2 regions of the Mesorhizobium sp. ANAO-SY3R2 genome follow, and region 1 is predicted to be linked to the other one. Evidence: predicted binding sites of a transcription regulator. Region 1 holds the regulator's gene; the other holds the start of a gene.

Evidence for each region. The regulator LexA, encoded in region 1, represses DNA repair genes until DNA is damaged. The targets are predictions, from matches to a motif close to TGTTCNNNNTGTGTTCNG.
Region 2: the regulator LexA is predicted to act here: its motif matches at 4,804-4,821, upstream of ABSY17_RS24300 (ImuA family protein).

What each region holds. Positions count from the first base shown of each region.
Region 1 is NZ_CP159955.1:1,613,235-1,628,702, forward strand. It holds gene lpxD (UDP-3-O-(3-hydroxymyristoyl)glucosamine N-acyltransferase) at 1-489, shown strand, start outside; gene fabZ (3-hydroxyacyl-ACP dehydratase FabZ) at 482-946, shown strand; gene lpxA (acyl-ACP--UDP-N-acetylglucosamine O-acyltransferase) at 958-1,794, shown strand; gene ABSY17_RS12565 (LpxI family protein) at 1,781-2,674, shown strand; gene lpxB (lipid-A-disaccharide synthase) at 2,671-3,834, shown strand; gene gltA (citrate synthase) at 3,884-5,173, opposite strand; gene gltX (glutamate--tRNA ligase) at 5,357-6,781, opposite strand; gene ABSY17_RS12585 (ComEC/Rec2 family competence protein) at 7,126-9,366, shown strand; gene lexA (transcriptional repressor LexA) at 9,360-10,076, opposite strand; gene glp (gephyrin-like molybdotransferase Glp) at 10,183-11,388, opposite strand; gene moaC (cyclic pyranopterin monophosphate synthase MoaC) at 11,391-11,873, opposite strand; gene trpC (indole-3-glycerol phosphate synthase TrpC) at 11,875-12,687, opposite strand; gene trpD (anthranilate phosphoribosyltransferase) at 12,692-13,702, opposite strand; gene ABSY17_RS12615 (peptidyl-prolyl cis-trans isomerase) at 13,699-15,468, opposite strand, start outside.
Region 2 is NZ_CP159955.1:4,048,375-4,063,842, reverse strand. It holds gene ABSY17_RS24310 (error-prone DNA polymerase) at 1-2,379, opposite strand, end outside; gene ABSY17_RS24305 (Y-family DNA polymerase) at 2,376-3,842, opposite strand; gene ABSY17_RS24300 (ImuA family protein) at 3,784-4,782, opposite strand; gene ABSY17_RS24295 (metallopeptidase family protein) at 4,974-5,396, shown strand; gene ABSY17_RS24290 (DUF1737 domain-containing protein) at 5,419-5,625, opposite strand; gene ABSY17_RS24285 (HpcH/HpaI aldolase/citrate lyase family protein) at 5,647-6,537, opposite strand; gene ABSY17_RS24280 (NAD(P)/FAD-dependent oxidoreductase) at 6,635-7,804, shown strand; gene ABSY17_RS24275 (lytic transglycosylase domain-containing protein) at 8,917-9,714, shown strand; gene ABSY17_RS24270 (LysR substrate-binding domain-containing protein) at 10,111-10,986, opposite strand; gene ABSY17_RS24265 (TauD/TfdA family dioxygenase) at 11,030-12,238, shown strand; gene ABSY17_RS24260 (HD domain-containing protein) at 12,235-12,834, shown strand; gene ABSY17_RS24255 (SDR family oxidoreductase) at 12,837-13,577, opposite strand; gene ABSY17_RS24250 (aldo/keto reductase) at 13,611-14,600, opposite strand; gene ABSY17_RS24245 (cupin domain-containing protein) at 14,617-15,012, opposite strand; gene ABSY17_RS24240 (hypothetical protein) at 15,132-15,419, opposite strand.

The DNA.
Region 1 (15,468 bases):
CATGCCGGCGCCCGGATTGGCCAGGATGGCTTCGGCTTTGCCGGAGGCCCGCGTGGGCCCGAGCGGGTGCCGCAGATCGGCCGCGTCATTATCCAGGACAATGTCGAGATCGGCGCCAATTCGACCGTCGATCGTGGCGCCATGGCCGATACGGTGATCGGCGAAAACACGAAGATCGACAATCTCGTCCAGATTGCGCACAACGTGCGCATCGGCCGCAATTGCATCATCGCCGGCCTCTCCGGTATTTCGGGCTCGGTCAATGTCGGCGACAACGTCATGATGGGCGGCGGGGTCGGCCTGGCCGATCACCTGACAATCGGGGCGGGCGCCCAGTTGGCGGCGCGCAGCGGGCTCATGCACAACGTGCCGGCGGGCGAAGTGTGGGCGGGCTTTCCGGCAAAACCAATGAAAATGGCCATGCGCGAATTTGCGCTGATCAACAAACTGGCCAAGGCAAAATCGAAGGAGGGCGGGAAAAATGACTGACCAGGCAACCAAGACGCTCGAAACCGTCGACATTCTCGGCCTGTTCAAGCTGCTGCCGCACCGTTATCCGTTCCTGCTGATCGACCGCATCGTCGACATCGACGGCGACGACTCGGCCGTCGGCATCAAGAACGTCACCTTCAATGAGCCACATTTTCAGGGTCATTTCCCGGGCCAGCCGGTTATGCCGGGTGTGCTGATCATCGAAGCGATGGCGCAGACGGCAGGTGCTATCTGCCTGCGTCTGGTGGTCGATGAAAGCCCGTCGCTGGTCTATCTGATGACGGTCGACGGGGCCAAGTTCCGCAAGCCTGTCGTACCCGGTGACCAGCTGAGAATCCACGTCAGGAAAATCAAGAAGCGCGGCAACATCCTCAAGTTTGCCTGCGATGCACGCGTCGATGGTGCCACGGTTGCGGAAGCCGAGGTGGCGGCCATGATGGTGCCAAAGGAATAAGACCTAGCTCAATGCAGAACGAGACATTCATCCATCCCGCCGCCGTTGTAGAGCCGGGTGCCAGCCTTGGCGCAGGCGTTCGCGTGGGCCCCTTTTGCCATGTCAGCGCCGACGCCGTCATTGGCGACCGCGTCGAACTGGTCAGCCATGTCTCGGTCATGGGTGCCACTACCTTGGGCGAGGGCTGCAAGGTGTTTCCGATGGCAACGCTCGGTGCTGCGCCGCAGAACAACAAGCACAAGGGCGGCCGCACGACGCTGATCGTCGGCAAGAACTGCACGATCCGCGAAGGTGTGACGATGCATGTCGGCACCGATACCAGCCGTGGCGAGACCACGGTCGGCGACAATGGGCACTTCCTGGCTTATTCGCACATCGCCCATGATTGCGTGGTTGGCGACAATGTCACCATGGCCAATGTGGCGACGCTGGGCGGCCATGTCGAGGTCGGCAACAATGTCACCCTGGGTGGCCTTTCCGCCGTCCACCAGATGACGCGCATCGGCCACCATGCCTTTGTCGGTGGTGCGGCGATCGTTGATGGCGACATCATTCCCTATGGCATGGTGATGGGCAACCGCGCCCGCCTGCGTGGACTCAACGTGATCGGCATGAAGCGCTCGGGCGTGGCGCGCGCCGAGATCTTTGCCCTGCGCAAGGCTTACAAGATGATCTTCGATCCGGCCCGCGCGGTTGGCGAGAACATCCCCGACGTGGAACGCCAGTTCGCGGACTCGCCAATCGTGCGCGATCTGCTTGATTTCATCCAGGCGCGCGGCAAGCGCCACTTCACCGTCCCGCCGCTCAGAAACGCCGTCTCCGATGACGACGCCAATGACGAAAGCTGAGGGCGAGAACAGATTTGAGCTTTCCGCGGCCGACCGGGTCGCTGTCGTTGCTGGCAGCGGCCGGCTTCCGGTCAACGTCGCAGATAGTCTGGCCGAGGCCGGCCACCAGCCGTTCATCGTAAGAATCGCGGGCGAGATCGATCCGGGCACCAGCCTGTCTGGCTATGACGGCGAAACACTCGCCGTCGAGCAGTTTGCAGCGCTTCTGCCACTGCTGAAGCGCCACCGTATCACCCATGCGGTTCTGGCCGGCGCCATCAGCCGGCGCCCGGCGTGGCGCGCGGTGAGGCCGTCAGTGTCGCTGCTTCGCATCCTGCCGCGCGCGCTGGCGGCGCTGACGCGGGGCGACGACGGCCTGCTGCGTATTCTTGTCGACACCATCGAAGACAATGGCATCAAGGTTCTGGGAGCGCACCAGATCGTCCCCGACCTTCTGGCCACGGTCGGTCGGATGGGGGCCCACGCGCCCATGAAGTCCGATTGGGCCGACCTCAATGCCGGCCTGAAGGCCGCCCGCGCTATCGGTGCGCTGGATATCGGCCAGGCAGCGGTCGCCATTGGCGGCCGCGCCATAGCCCTTGAAGGCATCGAGGGTACGGACCTTCTCCTGGAACGCGTGCGCGACCTGCGGGACAATGGCCGCATCGCCGGTCGCAAGCGCGGCGTTCTGGTCAAGAGCGCCAAGCCCAACCAGGAATTGCGTGCCGATTTGCCGACGATCGGCCCCGCCACCATCGACGCTGCCCATGCCGCCGGATTGGTTGGCATCGGGGTCGAGGCCGGGCGCTCGCTGGTTCTCGATTTCGGCGAGATGGTTGCCCGGGCCGACCGGCTAGGTCTTTTCGTCGTCGGGCTTACCGGCGAGGAGGGGGAGGAATGAACGAGCGGCCGCTCAAGATCGCCATCGTCGCCGGCGAGGAGTCGGGCGATCTTCTGGGGGCCGACCTGGTGCGTGCGCTGCAGCGCCTGAGCGGGCGTGAGGTCAAACTCGTCGGCACCGGTGGCCGCCATCTGCAAGAGCTTGGTCTTTCGCCGCTGTTCGACGCCGGCGAGATCGCGCTGATGGGGCTGTCGGCGATCATCCGCGACCTGCCGCGCCTGATGCGGCGGATTAGCGAGACCGCACGCTTTGTCGCGGCTGAAAAGCCCGATTGCCTGGTTACCATCGACAGCCCCGATTTTTCGCTACGCGTGGCGAAGAAGGTCAGGGCGCTGGCGCCCGGCATCCCCATCGTCCACTATATATGTCCGAGTGTCTGGGCCTGGCGGCCGGGCCGCGCCAAGGCAATGAAGCCGCATGTCGACGAGGTGCTTTGCATCCTGCCGTTCGAGCCGTCCGAACTGGCACGCCTTGGTGGTCCATATGGCACATTCGTCGGTCACAGGCTTTCAAGCGATCCAGGCGTAGCGCTCGCCGCGGCCATGCAGGAACGCGACCGCAGCTTCTCCGCGGATCGCGAAAAGACCCTGCTGCTGCTTCCTGGGTCGCGCAGAAGCGAAGTACGTGGCCTGATCGAGCCCTTCGGTGAGACCGTTTCGATCCTCAGGGCAAGGGGGCATCGGTTGCGGCTGTTGCTGCCGACGGTGCCGCATGTCGCCAAGCTGGTTGAAGCTGCCGTTGCCCACTGGCCGCAAAAGCCCGAGATCATTCTGGACAGCCAGCACAAATGGCAGGCCTTCGGCGAGGCCGATGCGGCCCTGATCGCATCGGGAACGGTATCACTCGAACTGGCGCTTGCCGGCGTGCCGATGATGTCGAACTACAAGCTCGACCCCTTCATGCGCATGGCGCAGGGGCTGATCACGGTCTGGAGCGCCTCGTTGCCCAACCTGATTGCCGACCGGCCCGTCGTGCCAGAGCACTACAACCAGTATGTGCGGCCGCAATGGATGGCGCGCTATGTCGAAGTACTGTTCGACGACACCGACCAGCGGCGTTGGCAAAAGCACGGCTTTGCCGAGGTGCGGCGGCTAATGGCCACCGGCCGTCCCTCCGGCGAGATCGCCGCCGAAGCAGTCCTCAAACATATCCTTAAATGAAAAACGCCCGCCGATTTGGCGGGCGTTTTCGTCAGGTTTGTCGCTGCGCTCAGCGCTTGGCGATAGGCACGTAGTCGCGCTCGGTAGCACCCGTGTAGAGCTGGCGCGGACGGCCGATCTTCTGGCGCGGATCCTCGATCATCTCCTTCCACTGGGCAATCCAGCCGACCGTGCGGGCGAGCGCGAACAGCACCGTGAACATGGTGGTGGGGAAGCCCAGCGCCTTCAGCGTGATGCCCGAATAGAAATCGATGTTCGGGTAGAGCTTCTTTTCGATGAAGTACTCGTCGGTCAGCGCGATGCGCTCGAGTTCCATCGCTACGTCGAGCATCGGATCGTCCTTGATGCCGAGCTCACCGAGCACTTCATGCGTGGTCTTCTGCATGATCTTGGCGCGCGGATCGTAGTTCTTGTAGACGCGGTGACCGAAGCCCATCAGGCGGAACGGATCGTTCTTGTCCTTGGCACGGGCAACGAACTCGGGAATGCGGTCGACGTGACCGATTTCGCCCAGCATGTTGAGTGCCGCTTCGTTGGCGCCGCCATGCGCCGGGCCCCACAGGCAGGCGATGCCGGCCGCGATGCAGGCGAACGGATTGGCGCCCGAGGAGCCGGCAAGACGCACTGTCGAGGTCGAGGCGTTCTGCTCGTGGTCGGCGTGCAGGATGAAGATGCGCTCCATGGCGCGGGCGAGCACCGGATTGACCTTGTACTCCTCGCACGGCACGGCAAAGCACATGTGCAGGAAGTTGGCGGCGAAGTTCAGCTCGTTCTTCGGGTAAACGAAGGGCTGGCCGATGTGGTACTTGTAGGCCATGGCCGCGATCGTCGGCATCTTGGCGATCAGGCGGATGGAAGCCACCATGCGCTGATGCGGATCGGAGATGTCGGTCGAGTCGTGGTAGAAGGCCGACAGGGCGCCGACCACGCCGCACATCACGGCCATCGGGTGCGCGTCGCGGCGGAAGCCGGTGAAGAAGCGCGACATCTGCTCATGCACCATGGTGTGGCGCGTCACGCGATAGTCGAAGTCGTCCTTCTGCGCCTTGGTCGGCAGTTCGCCGTAGAGCAGCAGGTAGCAGACCTCGAGGAAGTCGCCATGCTCGGCTAGCTGATCGATCGGATAGCCGCGGTGCAGCAGCACTCCGGCATCGCCGTCGATGAAGGTGATCTCCGACTCACAGCTGGCGGTCGAGGTGAAGCCCGGATCGTAAGTGAAGGCGCCGGTGGTGGCATAGAGCGATGCGATATCGATCACATCCGGCCCGACCGTTCCGCTTCGGACCTTGAACTCGTGGGTCTGGCCGCGGAAGTCCAGTTTGGCGGTTGAATCAGTCATCGCATACTCCTTAGTCCTGAGTTGCCGCAGGGCGGCGCAATATTCTTAACAAGGCAACCAGATTGGCCCGGAACGCTCGAACCCGCTTTCCAGCTTCCCCCGCTGCTTCCAAATTGGCCTGTTGCCACAATGTTGCACCGCAAAAGCCTGAATTCAATGCAAAATTAGGAAAGCATTGCTGACCTAATCGATTTGATCGGAAATGCGGGCGAGACTTTCGTCCCGACCCAGAACGGCAAGCACGTCGAACACGCCGGGTGACGTGCTTTTGCCCGTCAGAGCGGCCCGCAGGGGCTGTGCGACGGCGCCGAGCTTGAGGTTTTCGCGGCCGGCGAACTCGCGGATCGCAGCTTCCGCCGAGGCAGCGCTCCAGGCTGAGTCGACACCGGCGAGCGCCGCATGCGCGCCCTTGAGTACGTCCTTGGCCGGCCCGGCCAGGAGGCCTGCTGCCTTCTCGTCCAGGGGAAGCGGGCGCTCCGCAAAAAGGAAGGCCGCGCCGTCGGCCAGTTCGACCAGCGTCTTGGCGCGTTCCTTGAGGCCCGGCATTGCCGCCAGCAGCTGCGCCTTGAGCTTGTCGTCGAGCTTGCCGAGGATCGCATCGCCTTCAGGCAGATAGGGCAGGGTCGCGACAAAGATGTCGAACAGCTTCTGGTCATCCATCTGGCGCATGTGGACGCCGTTCAGCGCCTCGAGCTTGGCGAAGTCGAAGCGGGCAGCGCCCTTGTTGACGTCCTCGATCTCGAACCAGCGGATCATGTCCTCGATGCTCATCACCTCGTCGTCGCCGTGGCTCCAGCCAAGGCGGGCAAGATAGTTGAGCAGGGCTTCGGGCAGATAGCCCATGGCGCGATAGGCATCGACACCGAGCGCGCCGTGACGTTTGGACAGCTTGGCGCCGTCGGCACCATGGATCAGCGGAATATGGGCCATCACAGGCACGTCCCAGCCCATGGCGACATAGATGATCGTCTGGCGCGCGGCATTGGTCAGGTGATCGTCGCCGCGGATGATGTGGGTGACGCCCATGTCATGGTCGTCGACGACGACCGCATGCATGTAAGTCGGCACGCCATCCGAACGCAGGATGATGAAATCGTCGAGATCCTTGTTGGGGAAACGAACGTCGCCCTGCACCCGGTCGCGCACCAAAGTCTCGCCTTCCGTCGGTGCCTTGATGCGGATCACCGGCTTGACGCCTGCCGGCGCCTCGGACGGATCGCGGTCACGCCAGCGGCCGTCGTAGCGGGGCGGCCGGCCTTCGGCGCGGGCCTTCTCGCGCATCTCGGTCAGTTCTTCCTGCGAGGCATAGCAGTAGTAGGCCTTGCCCAGCCGCACGAGTTCTTCCGCGACCTCGCGGTGGCGTGGCGCGCGCTCGAACTGCGAGATCGGCTCGCCTTCCCAGGTCAGGCCAAGCCAGGTGAGCCCTTCGAGGATGGCAGCCGTCGCCGCATCGGTCGAACGCTCGCGGTCGGTGTCTTCGATGCGCAGCAGCATCTTGCCGCCGGTGTGGTGGGAATAGAGCCAGTTGAACAGCGCGGTGCGCGCGCCACCGATGTGCAGGTAGCCGGTTGGTGATGGGGCGAAGCGGGTGACGACGGACATAGCTATTTCCACGGGAGGCATGGCGTCGCCCGGTCGGAAGACCGGCGGCGCATGGCGTTTCGGTGGCGTTGATGTAGCATAGAAGGTCAGGGGCGCAAGGGGCAGGCCCGATGGGCAAGCGCGTGCGGGAGGGGCAAGCCGGTGAAAATCCGGTGATCGAGGCCAGCGAGCGCGACTTGCTGGCGGCAGAACGGTTTTCTGCGCCTACACCCATCGGGTATTTTCAGTCAGGTCCATATGTAGTTCCAAGGCTTGAGGAGGCACAGCCGCTTCAAAAGCCGTCTGCCGAATTGCTGACGTGGCTGCGGGGGGCGTCGAATTCCGCCATACGGCAGCTCACGCTGTCGCGCTTGACCAGCGCATTCGAAACCGAACTCGACCGTGGCGCTGCCTTTTTGTTTGTTCCAGTGCTCTTGGCAATCGGCGCACTGGTCTATTTCAACCTGCCGACCGAACCGAGCCCGCCGCCGCTGGTAGCAGCTTCCGCGCTTGCGGTTTTGCTTGCCCTTTTCGCGCGGTCGCATCGGCTTGCCCACTATGTGTTCGCCGCTATCGCCATCTTCCTGATCGGTGTCAGCGTGGCCAAGCTCGAGACCTCCCGCAAGGCGACGATGATGCTCGGCGCAGAGGTGTCGACCACGCTCAGCGGTCGCGTCGTCGAGATCGACCATCTAGGCACTGGACGCACCCGCCTGACCATCGATGTCTCCTCGACCAAGCGGCCCAAGCTGCGCTACGCGCCCGAGCGGGTGCGCCTCACCGCGCGCAAGGTTCCCGAGGGCGTGCTCGTAGGTTCGACTGTGACCGGTTACGTCCGGCTGATGCCGCCATCCGGTCCGGTGCGGCCGGGCAGCTACGACTTTTCCTTCGAAAGCTATTTTGATGGCATTGGCGCCAGCGGCTTTTTCATGAAGGGGCCGACGCTTGCCCCATCCTCGCAAGCAGCATCGGCCGCAAGTCGAGCCTTGGTTTGGGTTGAAAATACGCGCAACCGGATTGCCGAGCGCATTCGCGGTCGGATCGGTGGCGCCGAGGGCGAGATCGCCGCGGCATTGGTCGTCGGCGTGCGCGGCGGCATCCCCGAGGACATCAACGAAGCGCTGCGACGCACCGGGCTCTACCACATCATCTCGATTTCGGGGCTGCACATGGCAATGGTCGCCGGCACGGTCATGTTGCTGATGCGGCTGGGCTTCGCAGCCTTTCCCGGTTTCACGTCGCGCCGCCCGGTAAAGAAATACGCGGCAGGCGCAGCGTTGGCCGCGACTGGCGGCTATCTCTTCATCTCGGGCGCAGAGGTAGCAGCCCAGCGCAGCTTCATCATGCTGGCCGTCATGCTGACGGCCGTCCTGTTCGACCGGGCGGCGCTGACCATGCGCAATCTCGCGGTCTCGGCCATCGTGGTCATATTGGTCTCGCCGCATGAGGTGGTCGGGCCGAGTTTCCAGATGTCGTTTGCCGCAACCGCAGCGCTCGTGGCAGCCTATGCCTGGTGGTCGGACTGGCGCGAGGGGCGGGCGCAGCCGCTCGTGCAAAGGTCGGTGCCGGCCAAAATCTGGCGCTGGCTGGCCGCCGCAGCCGTTGGCCTTGTCGCCACCTCGCTGATCGCCGGGCTCGCCACCAGCGTCTTCGGCGCATGGCATTTCCAACGCGTCTCGCCGCTCAGCCTTTTCGCCAATCTGGCGGTCATGCCGATCGTTTCCACCTTGGTCATGCCCTTTGCGGTGGGCGTCGGAATCTTAATGCCGCTTGGGCTGGACGGCATTTTCCTCGACGTCATGGGTTTCGGGTTGCAGGCGATGATCGCAACCGCCCAATGGTTTTCCGAGCGCTCGCCCATCGATGCCGTGGGGGTGGTCTCGACCTTGTCGGTTGTTTTCGCAACAATAGCGCTCGTCGCCGCATCGGCGGCCACGACCTTTTTGCGCGCTGCCGCCCTGCCGTTCGCATTTCTGGTGGTCCTCACGCTGCCCTTTGCCACGACACCCGATGTGCTGGTCTCAGAGGACGGTCGGCTGATTGGGGTGAGGACAGGCACCGGGCAACTGGCTGTCAACCGCCCACGGCCGAGCCAGTTCACACTCGACAACTGGAAGCGAGTCCTGGGATCGGAAGATGTGGTGGGGCCCCGGCGCACCGATCCGGGCAGCAACAACCTGTCCAAAACCGACCCGGCCTTTGTCTGTGGACACGGCCTGTGCCTGTCAGAACTTGCGCCACGCATCCGGATCGCTCACGCGGAAAACGTGGCCTCAGCGAGGCGTGCTTGTGCCGAGGCCGCCCTTGTCGTTGTGGCCGACGCCACGGCAAGGGATGTTTGTCCTGGTTCGGATGCCGAAATCATAACCACCCGCCAATTGGCGCGGCTCGGGAGTGCCGCGATATTCGTGCAGCAGGCCTCGACAGGCCGGAACCCGAAGCTTGAGATCCTCCATGCCGTGAACGAGCCCTACCGCCCATGGCATGTGCAACGCCAGTTCTCCCGAGAGGCAAGAGGCTTGCCTCCCTATCAGCGCGAAGACCCAGGAAGGCGCAAGCTGGCTTCCGCAAACCAGGCTCTGCTGCCTACGCAAGCGGCTGTCAATCAATAGCGGCGGATCAGCCCGACCAGCTTGCCCTGAACCTTGACCCTGTCAGGCCCGAAGATGCGGGTCTCATAAGCCGGGTTTGCGGCCTCGAGTGCAATCGAAGCGCCCTTGCGCCGGAAGCGCTTGAGTGTGGCTTCCTCGTCGTCGACAAGCGCCACGATGATTTCGCCGGGATTTGCGGTGTTCGCATTGCGGATGATGACCGTGTCGCCGTCGAAGATGCCGGCCTCGATCATCGAGTCGCCCTTGACCTCGAGCGCGTAGTGCTCGCCGCCCATGATCATGTCCGGCGGCACCGAGATCGAGTGCGTCTTGTGCTGGATGGCGTCGATCGGCACGCCGGCCGCGATACGCCCCATCACCGGGATTGCCACTGCCGAACCCGCATCGTCGTCGTTTCCGGCTGAAAGCGAGCGCGACGGCTCGGGCTTGCGGCCAAGGCTGCCTTCAATGACGCTGGGCGAGAACTTGCGCGCCGCGTTGAGGCCGGGTGCGATCGAATCGGGCAGGCGCAATACTTCGAGCGCGCGCGCCCGGTTGGGCAGGCGCCTGATGAAGCCGCGTTCTTCGAGCGCGGTGATCAGCCGATGGATGCCCGACTTGGAGGCGAGGTCGAGCGCCTCCTTCATCTCGTCGAAGGACGGAGGGATGCCCGTCTCTTTAAGCCGCTCATGGATGAACAGCAGAAGCTCGTGTTGTTTGCGCGTCAGCATGGCCACCCCCGAGGGAATCGAAAGAAAAACAAACCCGGAACAAACGCTATATGTTCCAGTTGTGTTCTGCAACTGTTTATATTTGGTGAAGGGCGAGGCGCTATGTTCAGCGCAGCATCAGTACGCTGCAGGCACTGCCAGGTTCGGCCGCCGGTACGAAAGGTTCGCGGATGATGACGCAATTGGCGTCGGCGAGCGTCCGCAGCATCGACGAATCCTGCACCGCGAATGGCGTCGCGACCAAGCCGTCCGGGGTATCGCGGGCTGTCGCCCGGACATAATCCCGGCGCTGATCGTTGGCGCTCATCGGTCGGTCCAGAACAGCCTGCCTGATATCGGGTGCATAGCTCCGGCCTGCGAGTTGTGCCAGCAGCGGCTTGAGGAAGATATGCGAGCAGATCAGGCTGGCGACCGGGTTGCCGGGCAGGCCGATGCAACGCGTGTCGCCGAGGCGACCGAACATCAGCGGCTTGCCGGGGCGCATGGCGATCTTCCAGAAATCCAGCTCCATGCCAAGGCCGGAGAGCACTTCATGGACCAGGTCGTGGTCGCCGACTGACGCGCCGCCAAGGGTTACGATGACGTCCGGCCGCGCCTCCAGCGCCTTGGCGACGAGGGCTGCGATGGCATCCTTGCGGTCCGCGGCGATTCCAAGGTCGAGTACGCGCGCTCCGACCGACCGCGCGATCGCGGCGACCCCATAGGCGTTGGAGGCGATGATCTGATCGGGACCGGGGTTGCTCCCGGGCGGCAAAAGCTCGTCGCCCGTCGCTATGATGGCGACCAGCGGGGCGCTGGTGACCTCGACTTGCGCGTGGTTGGCGGCAGCGATGAGCGACAGGGCGGCCGGGTCGAGCAGCCGTCCGGCATTGAGGATGAGGTCGCCCTGCTTGAAGTCCAGGCCCTTGGCGCGGATGTTACGGCCTGGGGCGGTCGGCTCCAGCACATCGACCAAGCCTTGGCCGAGATCGCGTACATTTTCCTGGATGACGACCGTATCCGCACCATCAGGAACCGGCGCGCCGGTGAAGATGCGCACCGTCTGGCCTTGCGCCACAGTGCCGGTGAATTGCCGGCCGGCCGGTGCAGTCCCGATGACTGAAAGCCGTGCCGGAAGGGATGCGATGTCGTCGGCGCGAACCGCGTAGCCATCCATCGCCGAGGCGTCGAAGGGCGGCTGCGTGCGCAGTGCATGCAACGGTACCGCCAGCACGCGGTCGAAGGCTTCGCTGAGGTTGACCGTTTCCGAGCCGCCGGGTTCGGCTCCTTCGAGCAACCGTTCCAGGGCCTCGGCTACCGGCAGCAGTGCCATCTCTACCCGGCCGCCCTGTAGTCGCCCGACTTGCCGCCGCTCTTTTCGATCAGCCGGATGCCGGAAATCACCATGCCGCGATCTGCGGCCTTGGCCATGTCGTAAATGGTGAGGCAGGCAACAGAGGCGGCGGTGAGTGCCTCCATCTCTACGCCGGTCTTGCCGGTCACGCGGGCCAATGCCGTCACGCGCAGTCCTGGCAAACTCTCGTCGGGCTCGATTTCGACCGAAACCTTGGTCAGAAGGATAGGGTGGCACAATGGCACCAGTTCGTGCGTGCGCTTGGCGGCCATGATGCCGGCAAGCCGGGCGGTGCCCAGCACGTCGCCCTTCTTGGCGTTGCCCGACAGGATCAGCGCCAGGGTTTCCGGCTGCATGACGACGAGGCCCTCGGCAATTGCCGTGCGCGTCGTCTCGGCCTTGTCGCCGACGTCGACCATGTTGGCTTCACCCGCAGCACTGATATGGGTGAGGGTGTTGGCCATTTCAGGCACGCTCGGCAATCGGCGCGCCTTCGAGCAGCGCGCGCGTCGCAGTGGCGACATCGGCCTGACGCATCAGGCTTTCGCCGACGAGGAAGCTGCCGATGCCGGATTTTTCCAGGCGCAGGCAGTCGGCATGGGTGAAGATGCCGCTTTCGCCGACGAGCAGTCGATCGGTCGGAATCATGGGCGCGAGCCGCTCCGAGGTTTCGAGGCTGACCTCGAAGGTGCGCAGGTTGCGGTTGTTGATGCCGAGCAGGCGCGACTGGAGCTTCAGGGCGCGCTCGGTCTCGGCCTCGTCATGGACTTCGATCAGCGCATCCATGCCGTGTTCGAAGGCCGCGTCCTCGAGCCGCCTGGCGTCGTCGTCGCTGACGCTCGCCATGATGACGAGGATGGCATCCGCTCCCCAGGCGCGCGCCTCGTGCACCTGATAGGGCTCGAACATGAAATCCTTGCGCAAGGCGGGCAGGGCGCAGGCGTTGCGCGCCGCGGTAAGGAACTCCGGTGCACCCTGGAAGGATGGCGTATCGGTCAGCACCGACAAGCAGGCAGCGCCGCCTTCCGCATAAGCCTGGGCTAGTGACGGCGGATCGAAATCGGGCCGGATCAGGCCCTTGGACGGGCTCGCCTTCTTGATCTCGGCGATCAGGCCGAAACGTCCCTCGCGACGCTTGGCCTCGAGTGCTGCGAGAAAGCCGCGCGGCTTGGCCACGTCGCGCGCACGCGCCAGAAGTTCTCCAACAGGCACGCGAGCCTTGGCGGCGGCGATCTCGTCGCGCTTGTAGGATTCGATGTGGCGCAGGATGTCGGCCATGGTGCTATCCGTTCGAGACGCTGACCAGGCGGTCGAGCGCGGCAAGGGCATGACCATTGTCGATCGATTCCACGGCGAGCTTGATGCCTTCGCCGATGTTCCCGACCTTTTCGGCCACCACGAGAGCAGCACCTGCATTCATCAGTACCGTGTCGCGGTAGGCGCCCTCGGCCCCCTCCAGCAGGCTGCGCAATGCGGCGGCGTTGTATGCCGAATCGCCGCCGCGCAATTCCTCGCGCGTGTGGCGGGCAAGGCCGACCTGCTCGGGGGTCAGCACGAAACTGCTGATGCTGCCGTTGGCAACAGCCGCAATCTTGGTCTCGCCGGTGGTGGTGATCTCGTCAAAGCCGTCGCCGTGGACGACCCAAAGGCTCCGCGCGCCCAGTTTCTTTAGCGTTTCGGCGACGGGCTCGACCCATTCAGGCGCAAAGACGCCGATCAGTTGGCGTGTCACACCGGCTGGATTGGACAGCGGGCCGATCAGGTTGAAGATAGTGCGGGTGCCAAGTTCGACGCGCGTCGCGCCGACATGCTTCATTGCCGGGTGATGCGCCGGCGCGAACATGAAACCTACGCCGGCTTCGTGGATGCAGCGGCTGATGGCCTCGGGCGACAGGTCGATGTTGACGCCGAGCGCAGTGAGCACGTCAGCGGCGCCTGTCAGCGAGGACAGGCTGCGGTTGCCATGCTTGGCAACCGTCACGCCGGCGCCGGCGATGACAAAAGCCGAGGCGGTAGAGATGTTGACGCTGTGGGTGCCGTCGCCGCCGGTGCCGACGATGTCGATGGCATCGTCAGGCGCCTCGACGCGCAGCATCTTGTCGCGCATGGTGGCGACGGCGCCTGAAAGCTCGCTGACGGTTTCGCCGCGCACGCGCAGCGCCATCAGGAAGCCGCCGATCTGGCCGGGCGTGGCTTCGCCAGACATGATGATGTCGAAAGCCTCGCGCGCCTCTTCGAAGGTGAGCGGCGCGCCCGTCGCGACCTTGGCGATATGCGGCTTCAGTGCGCTCATCTGATGCCTGCCTCAAGCGCGCGGGTGATCGCGCCCTGGTTTATCGTGGCGCCATATTGCGTCTGCAACTGTGCGACCAGTTGGTCGAGCAGGTCGTCCGAAATGCCCGAGGCAAACGACTTCCGGGCATCCTCGGGCACGGCGCTCGCGTCCGCGCCGGCTGGTTCGAATACCTCGGCGACCTTGAACAGGATCTGCGCGTCGCCGGTGGGCGAGGGGATGACGCCGGTGCCGCCCTGGCCCATCGCGAACATGGCCTGTGCTCCCGCACGACCGAAATCGGCATCGTCGGCTTCGCGCTTCAGTCCGCGCTTGGTCTGCTTCTCGAGCTTCAACTCGGCAGCAATGGCGTCGAGGTCATTGCCGTCCTTGAGGCGCTTCTCGAGTTCTGCGGCCTTGTCCTTGAGGCGCTTTGCCGTCTCTGCTGCGGTCCAGTCGGCGACGACCTTGTCATGGACTTCATCGAGCGTGCGGTCGCGCGCTGGCGTGATGCCATCCACTTCGTAGAAGACAAAGCCGTTGGTGCCGACATTGATGGGCTGGTTCTCGATACCGGCTTCGGCTTCGAAGGCAGCCTGGATCAGGTTCTGCGAGTCCGGCAACGTGTTGACGATGGTGCCGTCGGGGCGCTGGCCAGCGCGGTCGATCGCGTCGATGGTCACCACCTTGAGCTTCAGCTTGTCGGCGGCAGCCTGCATGGACTCGCCGCCTGCGCGCGCATCCTCATAGGAATCATGCACATCGAGCAGAATGCGGTTGGCTTCGGCGAGCGCCAGGTCCTTGCGGATCTGGTCCTTGACCTCATCGAATGCCTTCACCGTCTCGGGCGTGACCTCGCTGACGCGGACGAGCACCGGGCCGAACGCGCCCTGGACCACGTCGCTGACCTGGTTCGCCTGCAGCGTAAACGCCGCTTCGGCAACGGCTTTGTCGGCGATCGCATCCTTGGTCAGCGTTCCCAATGCCACGTCGGCTACGGTCTTGCCCTGATCGGCGACGATCTTGTCGAAGCTCTCGCCGCCCTTGATGGCTTCGGAAGCAGCCTTGGCTGCATCGGCGCTAGCAAAGACGAGCTGATCGATCTTGCGCGTTTCGGCGGTGGTGAAGTGCGACTTGTTCTTTTCGTAATCCTGGCGAACCTGCTCGTCGGTGACCGAGCCGAGGTCCATGATGTCCTCGGGTTCGAGCTTGACGTAGCTCAGCTTGCGGTATTCCGGCGCAGCGTAGTTCTTCTTGTTTTCCTCAAACCACGTCTTCAGCACCTCGTCGGTGGGGGCTGCGATCGGCTCGACCAGAGACTTGGGCAGTGACAGGTAGTCGATAGTGCGATCCTCGCCGCGATAAAGTGCCACGGCGCGCAGGAAGGTGTCCGGCGCCTTGATCCCGTCGGCAACCGCCTCGACGATCTGCTGGCGCACGGCGACCTGGGCGCGGTTCTTGAGGTAGTCCTCAGGGCGCATGCCGATCTGGCGCAAGATGTATTCGAAAGACTGGCGATTGAATTTGCCGTCCGGACCCTGGAAGGTCGGGTCGTCCCAGGTCAACTGGGCGAGGCGGTCCTTGGACAGGCCAAGGCCCAGCTTGCGCGCCTGCTCGTCGAGCACGGCGCCTGCGACGAGCTGGGACAGGACCTGATTGTCGATGCCGAGCGCATTTGCCTGTTCGCGGGTCAGCCTCTGGCCGAATCTCTGCGACATGACGTTTAGCTGACGGTCGTAGGCGAGGCGGTATTCGACGCCCGAGACGGACGTGCCGCCGGCCGTGAT
Region 2 (15,468 bases), 1.9 Mb from region 1:
GTGATTGATGTCGACCGCGCAAATCTCGACGCCATGGTCCTCGGCATCGCGGACCAGTTGCGCTGGCCGGTAAAACCCCATCGGCTGAGAATTCAGGATCGCCGCGCAGAAGACGTCGGGATAGTAGGTCTTGAACCAGCAGGAGGCATAGACGAGCAGCGCAAAGGCCGCCGCATGGCTTTCGGGAAAACCGTATTCGCCGAAACCCTCGATCTGCTTGAAGCAGCGCTCGGCAAAGTCGCGCTCATAACCGCGCGCGACCATGCCCTCGACCATCCTGTCGCGATAATTGCCGATGGTGCCGGTGCGCTTGAAGGTGGCCATGGCGCGCCGGAGCTTGTCGGCCTCGCCGGGCGAGAAGCCGCCGGCGACGATGGCGATCTTCATCGCCTGCTCCTGGAACAGCGGGACGCCCAGCGTCTTGCCGAGGATTCTTTCGAGTTCGACCTTGGGGAATTCGACCTTTTCCTTGCCTTGCCGCCGGCGCAGATAGGGGTGCACCATGTCGCCCTGGATCGGGCCGGGCCGAACGATCGCCACCTCGATGACCAGATCGTAGAATTCGCGCGGCCTGAGGCGCGGCAGCATCGACATCTGCGCCCGGCTCTCGATCTGGAAGACACCGAGCGTGTCGGCGCGACAGATCATGTCGTAGACCTTCGGATCCTCCGGCGGCAGCGTCGCCAGCGTGTAGGGCCGGCCATGCGGGTCGCGCTCGTCGTAATGCGCTTCCAGCAGATTGAAGGCCTTGCGCAGGCAAGTCAGCATACCGAGCGCCAAGATGTCGACCTTGAGGATGCCGACGGCATCGAGGTCGTCCTTGTCCCACTCGACCATCTTGCGCTCTTCCATCCCCGTCTTGACGATGGGCACGATCTCGTCGAGCCGGTCGCGGGTGATGACGAAGCCGCCGACATGCTGCGACAAATGGCGGGGGAAGCCCATGATGCCGTTGGCATGCTCGATCACGTGGCCGGTCAGCGGATCGGCCCTGTCGAGCCCGCCGGCCTTCGCTTCCTGCTCGCCGAGCTCGGACGAATACCAGCCCCAGATCGCCCCCGACATCGCTCCCCTGACATCGTCGGACAGGCCCATCGCCTTGGCGACCTCGCGCAGCGCCGAGCGGCCGCGATAGGTGACGACGGAAGCGGCGAGCGCGGTGCGCCTGGCGCTGTATTTTTCGTAGATGAAGGCGATGACCTCGTCGCGCCGCTCATGCTCGAAGTCGACGTCGATGTCAGGCGGTTCGCCCCGCTCCACGGAGATGAAGCGCTCGAACAGGACATCGACGATATCGGGCCCGACATCGGTGATGCCGATGCAGAAGCAGATGACGGAATTGGCAGCCGACCCGCGCCCCTGGCACAATATGCCCTCTGAGCGGGCGAACTGGACGATGTCGTGCACGGTGAGGAAATAGCGGGCATAGTTGAGTTCCTCGACAATGCCGAGTTCGTGGCGGATCAGCCCCGCAACCCTCTCCGAAACGCCGTCAGGATAGCGTCTTTTCGCCCCCTCCCAGGTTAGCCGCTCAAGCTCCGCCTGCGGTTCGAGGCCGGATTCGGTGGGCTCGTCGGGGTAGTTGTATTGGAGTTCCTTCAGTGAGAAATGCAGGCTCGCGGCGAAGCGCAACGTCTCGGCCAGGGCTTCGGGATGGCGGCGGAACAACCTGTTCATCTCGCTCGGTGCCTTGAGGTAGCGCTCGGCATTCGCCTTGAGTTCGAACCCGGCCTGCGTGACGGGCACATTGACGCGGATCGCCGTCAGCACATCCTGCAGCGGGCGCTGGCCTGATGTGTGGTAAAGCACGTCATTGGTCGCCATCAGCGGCAGGCCGGCCGCCGCCGCCATGGCCGCGGCCTGCTCGATCCTGAAGCGGTCGTTGCCACCGAAGGTCGGGGCGACCGCCAGCCACAGCGAGCTTCCGAAACGCGCCTTGAGCGCGCGCAGCAACGCCAGACCCTCTTCGGCCGGGCCAACAAGTTCCGGCAACACCGCAAGCGACAGCAAATCGCCCCATTCGAAAAGGTCCTCGCAGCGCAAGTCGGGGGAGCCCTTTTCACCGCGCATGTTGGCCTCAGTCAGCATGCGGCAGAGGTGACCCCAGCCGGCACGATCCTGCGGATAGGCCAAGATGTCGGGCGTGCCATCGGAAAAGACGAGCCGGCAACCGGGATGATAGGCGAGCTTTTCTTCATCCGCCATCTTCCAGGCCCGGACGACGCCTGCCACGCTGTTGCGGTCGGCAAGGCCGATCGCCGCAAGCCTCTGAAGCTTTGCCGTGGCCACCAGTTCCTCCGGGCACGAAGCCCCGCGCAGGAACGAGAAATTCGACTGGACGCCGAATTCGGCATAGCGCGCGGCAGCGATCATGTTCATGCAAAAACTCCATGCAGGAACCAGCGCGGCGTGGCCTGCGCGCCGTAGAGCCCCTGCCGGTAGAGCCAGTAACGGCGGCCGTCGGCATCCTCGACACGGTAATAGTCGCGCGTCGGCGCTTCAGCCCCTTCGCGCCACCATTCCGGCGCTATGCGTTCCGGCCCTTCGGCGCGGGCGACACGATGCAGGGCGCGCCGCCAGCGGAAATGCGGCGGCGGACCGTCGGGCACCTCGTTCAAGGGAACGTCGATGGGCTCGGGCGAGCGGAACAGGCGGATCGGACGTTCCAGCTGGCTGGTCCGATTGACGGAGCTCGCCTTGCCTGACCTTGCAACTGCGGCGGCCTTTGGGGTTTGCCCCCGTGCATGGGGAGCGACGGCCCCGGCGCGCTCGGGAAGGTGGCTTTCGGCCGGAACGGGATCGAGCACCGCGGCCTCGCCGAGCCGGGCCGACACACGGTCGGCAAAGATCGCCAGTTCCTCGCCATCGTCTTCGACCTCGCCGGCGAGATCGCCCTGCCGCGCCTCGAAACGAGCCGTCGACAACGCCGACAGGCGAACGAGATCGAACCCGCACCCGGCATCGATGGTCTCGCCCAGCGCCTTCAGCCGCTCATGCAGCAACCTGCCGATCAGCGCGGGTTCGCGGATGGGGCGCGACGCGCCAACAGTGATGCGGCTGACCATGCCGTCGACCCGGAACAGCAGAAGCTCGATCGTGCGCGCTCCCTCCTCGCGGCGCTCGAGATCGAGCTTGAGCGTGGCTGCGAGCAGGCCGACCAGCCGTTCGACCTCCTCGATGAGCGACAGCGGGTCGGCGAGATGCCGCTCGACCGACAGCGGCGCCACCGGCAGGCGCGGCGAGATCGCCTCCTCCAGCCGCCCCAGCGCCTGGTCGAGCCGCTCGATAAGTGTTGCGCCGAAACGCCGGACGAGCGGCGCCCGCGGCCCGTCGATGATCGCGCCTACCGTGCGCAGCCCGACACTTTCGAGGCTTGCCCGCGTTACCGCTTCGATGCGCAATGCCGACAGCGGCAGGCGATGGAGAAAACTGCGCTCCCCACCGGGGGCCACGATATGGCCGGACGAGAACCGTGCCGCCGCCCAGGCCGCCCCCGCCGTCGAAGCTACGCCGGCGCGCACGTCAAAACCCTGGTGGAAAAAGCGTGCCAGAAGGTCGGCGAGCAACGCCTTTTCACCGCCGAAGAGATGGGCGCAGCCGGTGATGTCGAGGAACAGCCCGTCGGTGCCATCGAGCGCGACCAGCGGCGTATAGCGGTCGCACCAGTCGGCGAGGCCTTCGAGCAGGCGGCGATCGGCCTCCGGGTCGGCCTCGACGACGTCGATGTCGGGATGCATGGCGCGCGCCTCGGCAATGCCCATTCCCGGCCGCAGCCTGAGCGCTTCAGCCTGTTCGTCGAGGGCGGCGATGCGCTGGGTGTTGTTCTCGCGATGGCTGATCACCAGCGGCTGGCCCGGCTGCGGGCCTGAACGCCAGGACCGCCCCAGCCGCCGCCGCAGGATCCGCTCGGCCGCGAGATGGGGAAACCATAGCGACACGATTCTCTGGGACGGCGCGTTCGTCTCTTCTTTGTTCGAGGGTGTGTGCATCGGGGTTCCATTCCAGAATGAATTTGCCGGCAAGAGCGGTGCGGCTCTTGCCGATTTCGACCGTGAAGCCGGGTGGCCCGATCGAATGGGACAGCGGACCGGCGACCGTCCGACGAAGCGCCGCCGGGGCAGGTGCTGCGACGAAGCGGGTGGGCGCGGCCGTCGGTTCGGCCTCCGCCGAATGGCGCAAAAGCAATACCGGCCGGCCGGCATCCTGGGCCCGACGATGCAGCCGCCGCGTCGCCGTCAGGTCCAGCCCCCGCGGATTGCCGCGCAGTTCGACAATGACGGTTGCGAATTCGTCGATGCGGCTGGCCTCCTCGGCGATCCACAGCGCATCGGCGGGCTTCGGCGCCTCGGCCAGCAGCATCTGCTCGGGCGCAAGGCCGAACTGCCCGGCCAGCCCCGGCGCGTAGGGAAGCCCTGCCTCCCTGAAGACCTCGGCCGTGCCGACCCACAACACCAGCCCCGGCCTGGCGTTGTGCTTGCGAATGAGGCTGGCGAGGCACAGGGCAAAGCCGGCGACCGCGCCCGCATCGCGCGTCGCAGCGCCATGAATCTCGGTCAGCGCCGCCTTCGGCAACCCGCCGCCCAGGGTCTCGTCAAGCTCCTGGACGCCGGTGGGGAGGAAAAGATCGCGCGCCGAAGCGACGCCGTTGCGACGGACCAGAAGGCCCGCGGGCGGCACATTGCCGGAGCGAGCCGCCAGCAATTCCGGCAACGTTCCCTCGATCTTCGCGATCTTCCGGCGCAGGGCAAAAACGACGTCCCGCGCCACGGCGCTGGTCGCCATGTCGATATGCCTCCGGCTAATTGTTCCTGTTATGTTCTTATAGATTCCAGAGGCGCCCCCGAGAGTCAAGCCGATTCAAAGGGAATTTATTCCTCTCCACATCGACAGCTCGGCCGCTTATTTTCTCGCCGCACGGCAAAAGCCTCGTAAGCCGGGCGACGAAAGGCTATATGCCCCCAAAAGGAAAAAGAATGGCCCGCATCTACAAGACCCGCGCCTGGCATGACCAGCTTTCGCCTTCGATCGAGGAAATGGAGCTCCTGGCGCTCGAAGCCTACGCCCACCTGCCGGAGGACTTCCGCCAGCTGACCGGCGAGGTGGTCATCCAGATTGCCGAATTCCCGACCGACGAGATCATGGACGACCTGTCGCTGGAAACCCCCTTCGACCTGCTTGGCCTGTTCGAGGGACGCGGGATCGCCGAGCGCTGGAACCCGCAGACCGGCGAAGGCCCCAACCGCGTCACGCTCTACCGCCGCGCCATTCTCGACTACTGGGCGGAGAACGAGGAGACGCTGGGCGACATCGTCACCCATGTGCTGATCCATGAGATCGGGCACCATTTCGGACTGTCCGACGAGGACATGGAGCGGCTGGAGGAAGCCGCCGAATAGGCCGGACGCTTCCCCAACAAGATCAAAAATCGCCGAGCTTGATGGTCGGGTCGTAGTCGATGCCGTCGACGTCCTTGACCACGGCCTGGCCGCAGCGCATGGCCTTGGTGTCGGCGTCGAAGGCATAGGTCGGCGAGCCGAACAGGTGCCAGCCCTTGTTCAGCGCCGCCGTGACCTTGTGGCAGAAGGTGGCATCGTCGGGCCCGGTCAGGAGACGATAGAGTTTCATTCTCGTGTCCTCGTGCGCTTCTCAGTTCTTGAAACTATCGATCAGTGCGGCCCTGGCGAGCAGTTGCTCGGCCTGGACCAGATGCAGCCGCTCGACCATCCTGCCACCGAGCGAGATTACACCTTTCGAGGCGTTTTCCGGTAGCGCGAAGGCGTCGGCGATCGCCTGCGCCTCGGCAAGGGCTGCGGCCGATGGCGAAAAGGCGGCATTGGCGCCCGCGATCTGGGCCGGATGGATCAGCGTCTTGCCGTCGAAGCCCATGGCGGCGGCCTCGGCGCATTCGCGGGCGAACGCTTCGAGATCGCGGAAATCGTTGGACACCCCGTCGAGCAGGTCGAGCCCGCCGGCGCGGGCGGCGAGCACCATCTGCATCAGCCAGGGCATGAGGTAGCGCCGGTCGACCGTCACCGCCACGCCGGTATCCTTGGCGAGATCGTTGGTGCCGGCAACCAGGCAGGCGAGCCGCGAGCCGGGGTTGCGGCTGAGCTCGGCGATGGCGGCGATGTTGACGAGTGCCCGCGGCGTCTCGACCATCGCCCAGAGCTTTAGCCCCTCGGGCGCATCATGGTTGTCGAGCACGTCGTTGGCCTCGAGAATGTCGCGCACCGTGTCGACCTTGGGCAAAAGCACGCCGTCGACGGCCCATTGGCTCACGGCGGCAAGATCGTCGGCGCCCCATTCGCTCGCCAGCGAGTTGATGCGGACGACGAATTCGCGGCCTCCCGCCACCTTTTCGGCAAAGAAGCTTGCGAGACGTTCGCGCGCCTGGACCTTGTGCTCGGGCAGCACGGCGTCCTCGAGGTCGAGGATGACGGCATCGCAGGCAAGCTGCGGCAGCTTGGCGAGCGCCTTTTCGTTGGTGGCGGGGACATAGAGGACGGAGCGGCGCGGGCGTGAGACGGGATGTGGCATCTGGACTTCTTGCCCGGCAATGCTGGCCCTTGCAAGTGCTTGCGGCGCGGTGGCGTAACTGCTCTTGTCCTCCATCTCGAACAGACGGAACTACATCATGGCACGCTACGACGTGGTCATCATCGGCGGCGCGATCGTCGGCAGCTCCATCGCCTACTATCTGCGCGACGAAGGTTTTACCGGCTCCATCGCGCTGATCGAGCGCGATCCGCAATTCGCCCATGCGGCGACCACGCTGTCCTGCGCCTCGATCCGCCAGCAATTCTCGATCCCCGAAAACATCCGCCTGTCGCAGTTCACGCTGTCCCTGTTCCGGCGGCTGAAGGACGAATTCGGCCCCGACGCCGACATCGGCTTCCGCGAGGGCGGCTACCTGATCCTCGCCGGCGACAACGGTTTTCCCATTCTCAAGGCCAACCATGAGGCGCAGATCGCCGAGGGGGCGGACATCGTGCTCGAGGACGCCGAGCAACTGCAAAAGCGCTTCTCGTGGATCTCGACCGAGGGCATTTCCGCCGGCGCCTATGGCCGGACAGGCGAAGGCTGGTTCGACGCGCACGCCATGCTCGGCCTGTTCCGCAAGGCGCTGAAGACGAAAAATGTCGAGTTGATCACCGCCGAAGTGGCCGGCATCGAGCGCCAGGGCAACCGCGTCGTGGCCGTAACGCTCGCCGACGGCGAGAGGCTCGAGGCCGGCACGATCGTCAACGCGGCGGGACCGAACGCCGGCAACGTCTCGGCCATGGCCAGCATCGCGCTGCCGGTCGAGCCCAGAAAACGCAACGTCTTTGTCTTCGAGGCGCGCGAAAAGTTCGACGACATGCCGCTGATGGTCGACCCCAGCGGCGTCTATGTCCGGCCCGAAGGCTCAGTTTACATTACTGGTGGCGCCGAAAGCGAAGACGGCGAGCAGGCCGCTGATCCCCAAGATTTCAACCCCGACTGGGGGCTGTTCGAAGAGGTGATCTGGCCGGTTCTGGCCACCCGCGTGCCGGCCTTCGAGGCGATCAAGGCGACGCAGGCCTGGGTCGGCCACTACGACTACAACGCGCTCGACCAGAACGCGGTGATCGGCCCGCATCCGGAGGTTCAAAACTTCATCTTCGCCAACGGCTTTTCCGGCCACGGCCTGCAGCAGGCCCCCGCAGTGGGCAAGGCGCTGGCCGAACTGCTGGTGCATGGCGGCTACCGAACCATCGACTGCTCGGCCTTCGGCTACCAGCGCATCGCCGAGGGGCGCGCCTTCCGCGAACTGAACGTGATCTAGGTTTTTTGGGCGCTGCCCTCATCCTGAGCCTGTCGAAGGGTGAGGGGGCGGCCAACGCCTCAAATCTCCGCCGCGCCGAGCGACAGCGCGGCGAGAAAGGTCATCATCGCCTCGACCTCGTCGGCGGCCCAGTTGGAGGGTTGGTCGGTGCAGGCAGCCCCCTCGTGGCCATAATAGTCGGCGCGACAGCAGCCATTCTTGCGGCAGACGCGGCGCGAACAGCGCGCCGTCGCGCGTGGCGGCGATGCGCACGGCCAAGCCCACGACCTTGCGCACCGTGTAGGGCAGGCGCCGGTCGATGGCGCTTTGGCGGTCGTCGATCGGCTTCAATTGTTTCATGTTGAACAGCCTTTCGTGAGGAACAGTTGCGCCGCGCCCATGGGAGACCGCCCGGCCTGGCGCACCGGCCGGTTTCTTTGGAAAAATGTGGGAAGCCGACGCATGGGGCGCGCCTTGCTGAGTAATTGATACGGCACGCCACCATGCGTCCGCCGGTGCGCTTGCCCCACCCTTGTGCCATCAAACGCATTTCCGCGTCGCGGCTGGCGGGGCCAAGGCCTGGGGGCTCAACACCCAGCAGCACCACCGTCAGTGCTGCCGGCCAAGACACCGTCCCCCTCACCTGATACCCGGTGCGCACCAGGCTTCCCGCGAGGAAGTGGCTTTGATATTGCGCCGGATTTTTCAGGGCGTGGAAAAAACGGCGGAAAGATTTTTTGGAAGGTGTTTTGAAACAAGGGGGTGGGGAGAGAGCGGCCGGGAATTTTTCCCCGCCGGATCAGGTTGTGCCGGGGGGTGGCCCAAAGACGTCCTATGTCTTTCGCACGGCGAACAGCCGCTTCGCGCCCCATGTCGGCCCGTGAGGTGGCTCCAAGGCTTTCCCGATAGCGGACGTTGCCAAAGTAACTCACCGAAATGCCGAACGAACGACACGTTGACGAAGGTCGAAAGCGGCGCCTGCACCAGCGCGGCCAACTAGTGCGTGGGCGGGGTCGCCCCGCGCTTGCGAATGTTCCAAATCGCCATGGCTGGCTTTATTTCGCCCAACCGCTATTATTGAGTGACGCCATGCGGCCGGATGCTTGATGGATCGGACCGGCTAGGAGAGCGACATGGCGTTCTTTGCTAGAGGACAGTTGATAGCAGCGGCGGGCGCCCTCGCCCTCTGCCTTCTCACGTGCGCCGCTCAGGCGGCCTCATGCAGCAAAAGCGCTGCCGGGTTTCAACAGTGGAAAGTGGAGTTTGCCGAGACGGCAAAGGCCGCCGGCGTCAGGGGGAAGGGCCTTGCAGCGCTTCTCGGAGCGAACTACGCCGTAGGAACCATCCGGGCCGACCGCTCCGTCAACAGGGCTTTCGGTGGCTCGGTCAATGACTTTATGAGACGCCGCGGTGGGCCCGCGATTATTTCCAAGGGGCGATCGCTCAAGACGGCGAACGCAGCACTCTTCGGCAACATCGAGCGCAAGTACGGCGTGCCCGCCGGCGTGCTGCTCGCCATCTGGGGTATGGAGACCGGCTTCGGCGCCTCCATGGGCAACCAGAACACTGTATCGGCAATCGTCACGCTCGCCTACGATTGCCGCCGTCCGCAATTCTTCGCGCCGCATGCCATCGCGGCGCTCAAGCTGGTTGACAGCGGCGCGCTGAGCGCCCGCTCGGTCGGCGCCATGCACGGCGAGATCGGCCATACCGGGTTCCTGCCCGGGAACGTCTTGAAGTACGGCGTCGGCAGCAAGAACATGCGCGACAAGAGTACTGCGCTGATGTCAACGGCCAACTTCCTCAGGGCGCACGGTTGGCGGGCCGGCGGGGGCTATCAAGGAAACATGGGCGCCATCGCTGGCTGGAACTCCGCGAGTGTCTATCAGCAGGCAATCGCCCGCATCGGCGCCGCGATCGACGGCAGTTAGATAGTTAGGCCTGCTTCCAGCAAAAAAGCCGCCATTCGACGGCTCAATTTGCTGGTTCCAGTACGATCTATGGCCCGCACGTCGTGAGCAGCGTATGCTGCTTTCGGGCACTCACTGGACGCCAGTGATGGCTGCCTCGGGGAAGCCTTCGCGCTCTTCAAGACATTCAGCATCACCTGTCGCGCGACCTTGTATTTCGTCGGCGCTTTCAGCGCGTGACCAATCCCAGTCCTCGGCGGCAAGAGCTCTGATGTCCACTTTTCGTGTTGGGCATCCTGGCAGCGGACGGTCGGCCATCGGCCCCAATGAGGACCCTCTATGCACCACCCATGGCAAGCGCCCGCACCTGCCGCCAATCAGACCTAAGCCCGCTTGCGAATCCCGCCTAGGCCTGACCTAGTCAGCCCCGCCGCTCGTCAGGCTGTCGAGCAAAGCCTGGCGCTCGGCAAAGCGCGGCCGGCTGCGCGGCCAGGTGATCCAGTAGCCGGCTTCCATGCGAAGGGCCTGGTCGTCCATCCGCACCAATCGCCCTGCCGCAAGCACCTCGCGGCACAGCGCGAGCGATCCCAAGAGCACGCCCGCTCCTGCCTCAGCCGCCCTCAAGGACTGGACGAAGGTGTCGAAACGCAGCAGCGGCACCGGCGACGGGGGTGCTGCCATCGCCGCCGTCCAGTCACGCCAGCCGATCCTTGGACCGGAGACAGCGATGCGCGGCAGGCTCTGCCAGTCACCCCTCGCCGTGTCGAGCAGCGCCGGCGACGCGACCGGGGCAAGCTCTTCGGTGAACAGGCGCCGCGCCTCGAGTTCCGGCCAGTTGCCCTCGCCGAAGCGGATCTCGAAATCCGCCTCGCTTCTCGAATAGTCGGGCAGGCGCTGGATCGTCTCGAAGGACAGCTGCAGTTGGGGAAGCACACGCCCGATCATTGCCAGGCGCGGCACGATCCATAGCTCGATGATCGAAGCCGAGGCGGCGATCGTGATCTTGCGCCGGGGTGCTGCGAACAGGTTGGCGGTGCTGTGGGCGAGTTGCCCAAGCGCTGCCTGCACATGCGGCAGCCACGCCTCGCCCTGGGTCGAGAGTGTCACCCCGCGCGCCTGGCGGTCGAACAGCTGGGCGCCGATCCGCAATTCGAGGTTCCGGATGCGCTGGCTGACCGCGGCCTGGGTAAGGCCGAGCTCCGCGGCCGCGGCGGTGAAACTGCCGAGGCGCGCGGCGGCCTCATAGACCCGGATCCATTCGAGCGGTGGCAGTGCTTCAGGGCGCTCAGCCATAAGGAATTTGACGTCTCGATACCAGGAAATGTTGTTTGTTTTTATGCCTGAAGCCGAATGGAGTGTCGAGGACATTGGCTGGGAGGAACGAATGCTCGACAAGGTGGATATACTGGATGGCGGAGAGGGCGTGGCACTGACGCTCGCGGGGGGTGCCAGGCATCGCTTCCACGCGATCTGGCTGCGCGACAACGCCTGGGACGACAAGACCCGTGCGCCCGGCAATGGCCAGAGGCTGATCACGCTCGGTGACATCCCGCGCGGCACGCATGTCTCGGCGGCCCGCGCCGAAGGCAACCGCCTGCACCTGACCTTCCAGCCCGAGGGGCGCACGATCGCCTATGACGCCGACTGGCTGCTCCGCCACAGCTACGACAAGGTTTCGGCCCGCCCGGCCGGCTGGACGGCGCCGGAGATCGAAACCTGGGATGCGAGCCTGGGCACGAATATCCCCGTCGCCGACTTCGCAACCGTCGGCCGCGACCGGAGCGCGCTGGCCGGCTGGCTCGCCGGCGTGCGCCGCTACGGCTTCGGCAAGCTTGTCGGCGGACCGGCCGAAGCCGAGGCGCTGCTCAAGGTGGCGGCCCTGTTCGGCTATGTGCGCGAGACCAATTACGGCACGTATTTCGAGGTCCGCACCGAGGTCAATCCGACGAACCTCGCCTATACCGGCCTCGGCCTCCAGGCCCACACCGACAATCCCTACCGCGATCCGGTGCCGACGCTGCAGATCCTCTACTGCCTCGAAAACTCGGCCGAAGGCGGCGAGAACATGGTGGTCGACGGCTTCCGCGCCGCCGAGCGGCTGCGGGCGGAAAATCCGCGCGGCTTCGAGCTTTTGACGCGCCACTGCGCCCGCTTCGAATATGCCGGCAGCGAAGGCGTGTGCCTGCGCTCGCGGCGACCGATGATCGAGCTCGCTCCCGACGGCGAGCTGATCTGCATCCGCTTCAACAACCGCTCGGCAGCCGCGATCACCGACGTGCCCTATGAGGACATGGCCGACTACTACGCGGCCTATCGGCGGCTAGGCGAGATCATCGACGATGAGGCCATGGAGGTGACGTTCAAGCTTGCCCCCGGCGAGAGCTTCATCGTCGACAACACCCGCGTGCTGCACGCCCGCAAGGGCTATTCCGGTGCCGGTTCGCGCTGGCTGCAAGGCTGCTACGCCGACAAGGACGGCCTGCTGTCGACGCTGGCGGCCATCGAGGCCCAGTCGGCAACAACGGCAAGGGAGGCCGCGGAATGAGCGCGCCAGCAAGGGACAACCTCACGTCCAAGAACATCGTCGCCTTTCTCGCCGACATCTTCGAACGGCGCGGCGGCGAGGAATATCTCGGCGAACCGGTGACGATGGCCGAACACATGCTGCAGGGCGCTCACCTGGCCGAGCAACAGGGCGAGGCAGAGGCCATCATCGTGGCGACGCTGCTGCACGACATCGGCCACTTCACCAGCGAGTTCGGCACGTTCTCGATGAACGACACCAAGGACAAGTACCACGAGGTGGCAGGCGGACGGGTGCTGGAACGGTTCTTTCCCAGCATCGTCACCGACTGCGTGCGCCAGCACGTCGCCGCCAAGCGCTACATCTGCGCCACCGATCCAGACTATTTCGGACAATTGTCCGAAGCCTCGATCCATTCGCTGAAGCTGCAGGGCGGACCGATGAGTGCTGCGGAAGTCGCCGAATTCGAAAAGCAGCCGAACCTGCGCGAGATCGTCCGGGTTCGCCATCTCGACGATGCCGGCAAGGTCGCGGGCATGGCGACGCCCGGCTTCGAACATTACATGCCGATGCTGCAGCGGGTGGTCGACGCCCATTGCGGCGCTGCCGGAGGCTGAGGTCAGTATTCCTGCCGGGTCGGCCGGAACAGGATCTCGTTGACGTCGATGTCCTCCGGCTGGCCGATGGCGAAGGCCACCATGCTGGCGAAGGAGTCGGCCGGAATGGCGACCCGATCATAGAGCTCGCGCACCCGCGTGGCGACGTTCGGGTCGGTGATGGTGTCGGGCAGCTCCGTCGCCACCGCCCCCGGCGAGATGACGGTGGTGCGGATATTGTAGGGCTTGACCTCCTGCCGCAGCCCCTCGGAAAGGGCGCGCACCGCATATTTGGTGGCCGAATAGACCGCCCCGCCCGGCCCGACCTTGTGGCCGGCGACCGAGGACACGTTGATGATGTGGCCGCCCTTCTGGGCCTTCATGTGCGGCAGCACCGCGGCGATGCCGTAGAGCACGCCCTTGATGTTGACGTCGATCATGCGGTCCCACTCCTCGACCTTGAGGCTTTCGAGCAGCGACTGCGGCATCAGCCCGGCATTGTTGACGATGACGTCGACGCGGCCGTGCATCTGCATGGCGCTGTCGACCAGATGCCTGACCTGATCGACATGCACGACGTCAGTCTGGATGGCTGCGCCCTCGCCCAACGAAAGCTGCTTGGCCAGCGCCTGCAACCGGTCGAGGCGGCGCGCGCCGAGCACCAGCCTGGCCCCGTCCCTGGCGAGACGGCGCGCGGCGGCTTCGCCCAGCCCGCTGCTCGCTCCAGTGATGACGACGACCTTGTCCTTGATGTTCTGTGTCATGGCACGATCCCAGCTTGAAAGCTCTTCTGATGCTCAACGATCGACGCGGGACTGGAGGTGCGGCGGGTAGCGATCCCCCTGTACCGATATGCCGGATAGGGCGGCCTCTATCTGGCTGATGTCGCCTGGCGTCAGCCCGACGTTTGCCGCACCGATGTTCTCCTTCAGGCGATGCAATTTCGTGGTGCCCGGTATCGGCACGATCCACGGCTTCTGCGCGAGCAGCCAGGCGAGCGCGATCTGGGCCGGCGTGGCCTTCTTCGTCGCCGCTATGCGGCCGATCAGATCGACCAGAGCCTGGTTCGCCTTGCGCGCCTCAGGCGTGAAGCGAGGCACGACGTTGCGAAAGTCGCTGCTGTCGAACTTCGTGTTCTCATCGATAGCGCCGGTGAGAAATCCCTTGCCCAAGGGACTGAACGGAACGAATCCGATCCCCAGCTCTTCGAGTGCCGGCAGGATTTCGGCCTCCGGTTCCCGCCACCACAGCGAATATTCGCTCTGAACGGCGGCTACCGGCTGAACGGCATGGGCACGACGGATCGTCTGCGCCCCGGCTTCGGACAGTCCAAAATGCTTCACCTTGCCTTCGCCGATCAGGCCCTTCACGGCACCCGCCACCTCCTCGATCGGAACATCGGGATCAACGCGGTGCTGGTAGAAAAGATCGATGCGGTCGGTCTTCAGACGTTTCAGCGCAGCGTCGGCAACCTTCCGGATATGTTCCGGTCGGCTGTTCATGCCGCTTTGCCCGCCATTGGCGTCGAATTCGAAACCGAACTTCGTGGCAATCACCACCTTGTCGCGGAACGGCGCCACCGCTTCGCCTACCAGCTCTTCGTTCTTGTAGGGGCCATAGGCTTCGGCGGTGTCGAAAAACGTGACACCGCTTTCGAAAGCCGCTCGGATGAGCCCGATTGCTTCGGGCGCCGCCGTCGCCGGGCCGTAGCCGTAGCTGAGCCCCATACAACCGAGCCCGATGGCCGAGACTTCCAGGCCACCGTTCCCAAGCTTGCGCTTCTGCATCGTCCTTCTCCCTGGCTCACGCCCGGTACTGTTCGTCGGTGACCTTTTCCATCCAGTCGACCACCTTGCCGTCGAGCGCTTCCGCGATTGCGATATGGGTCATGGCCGTGGTCGGCATCGCCCCATGCCAGTGTTTCTCCCCCGGCTCGAACCAGACCACGTCGCCGGGCCGGATTTGCTCGACCGGGCCGCGCTCGCGTTGCGCCCAACCGCAGCCCGACGTGATGATGAGCGTCTGGCCCAGAGGGTGCGTATGCCAGGCGGTACGGGCGCCCGGCTCGAAGGTGACAATCGCGCCGCCGACCCGCGCCAGCCCGCTTCCCTTGAATGGCGAGTCGATGCGCACGGCTCCGGTGAAATATTCAGCCGGTCCGCTCGCGGAAGGCTGTGATCCGTTTCGCGCAATATCCATCGTTTCCATCCTTTCGGCTGTCGCGCGGCTTAGAAAATAGGCCGCGCCGGGGGATCGACCAGATGCCCGACGCTTCCGGCCTTGTGCCACGCCTTGGCTGCCAGTGCTCCGCCCACGCCTCAGATCTCCGCCGCGCCCAGCGACAGCGCGGCGAGAAAGGTCATCATCGCCTCCACCTCGTCGGCGGCGCGGTTGGAGGGTTTGCCGGTACAGACCGCACCCTCATGGCCATAATAGTCGGCGCGGCAGCAGCCGTCCTTGCGGCAGACGCGGCGCGCACAGCGAAGGGGCGCACCGTCGCGCGTGGCGGCGATGCGTACGGCCAAGCCCACGACCTTGCGCACCGTGTAGGGCAGGCGCCGGTCGATGGCGCTTTGGCGGTCGTCGATCAGGCTCGGTTGTTTCATGTGGAACAGACCTTTCGTGAAGAACGGGTGCGCCGCGCCCATGGGAGAT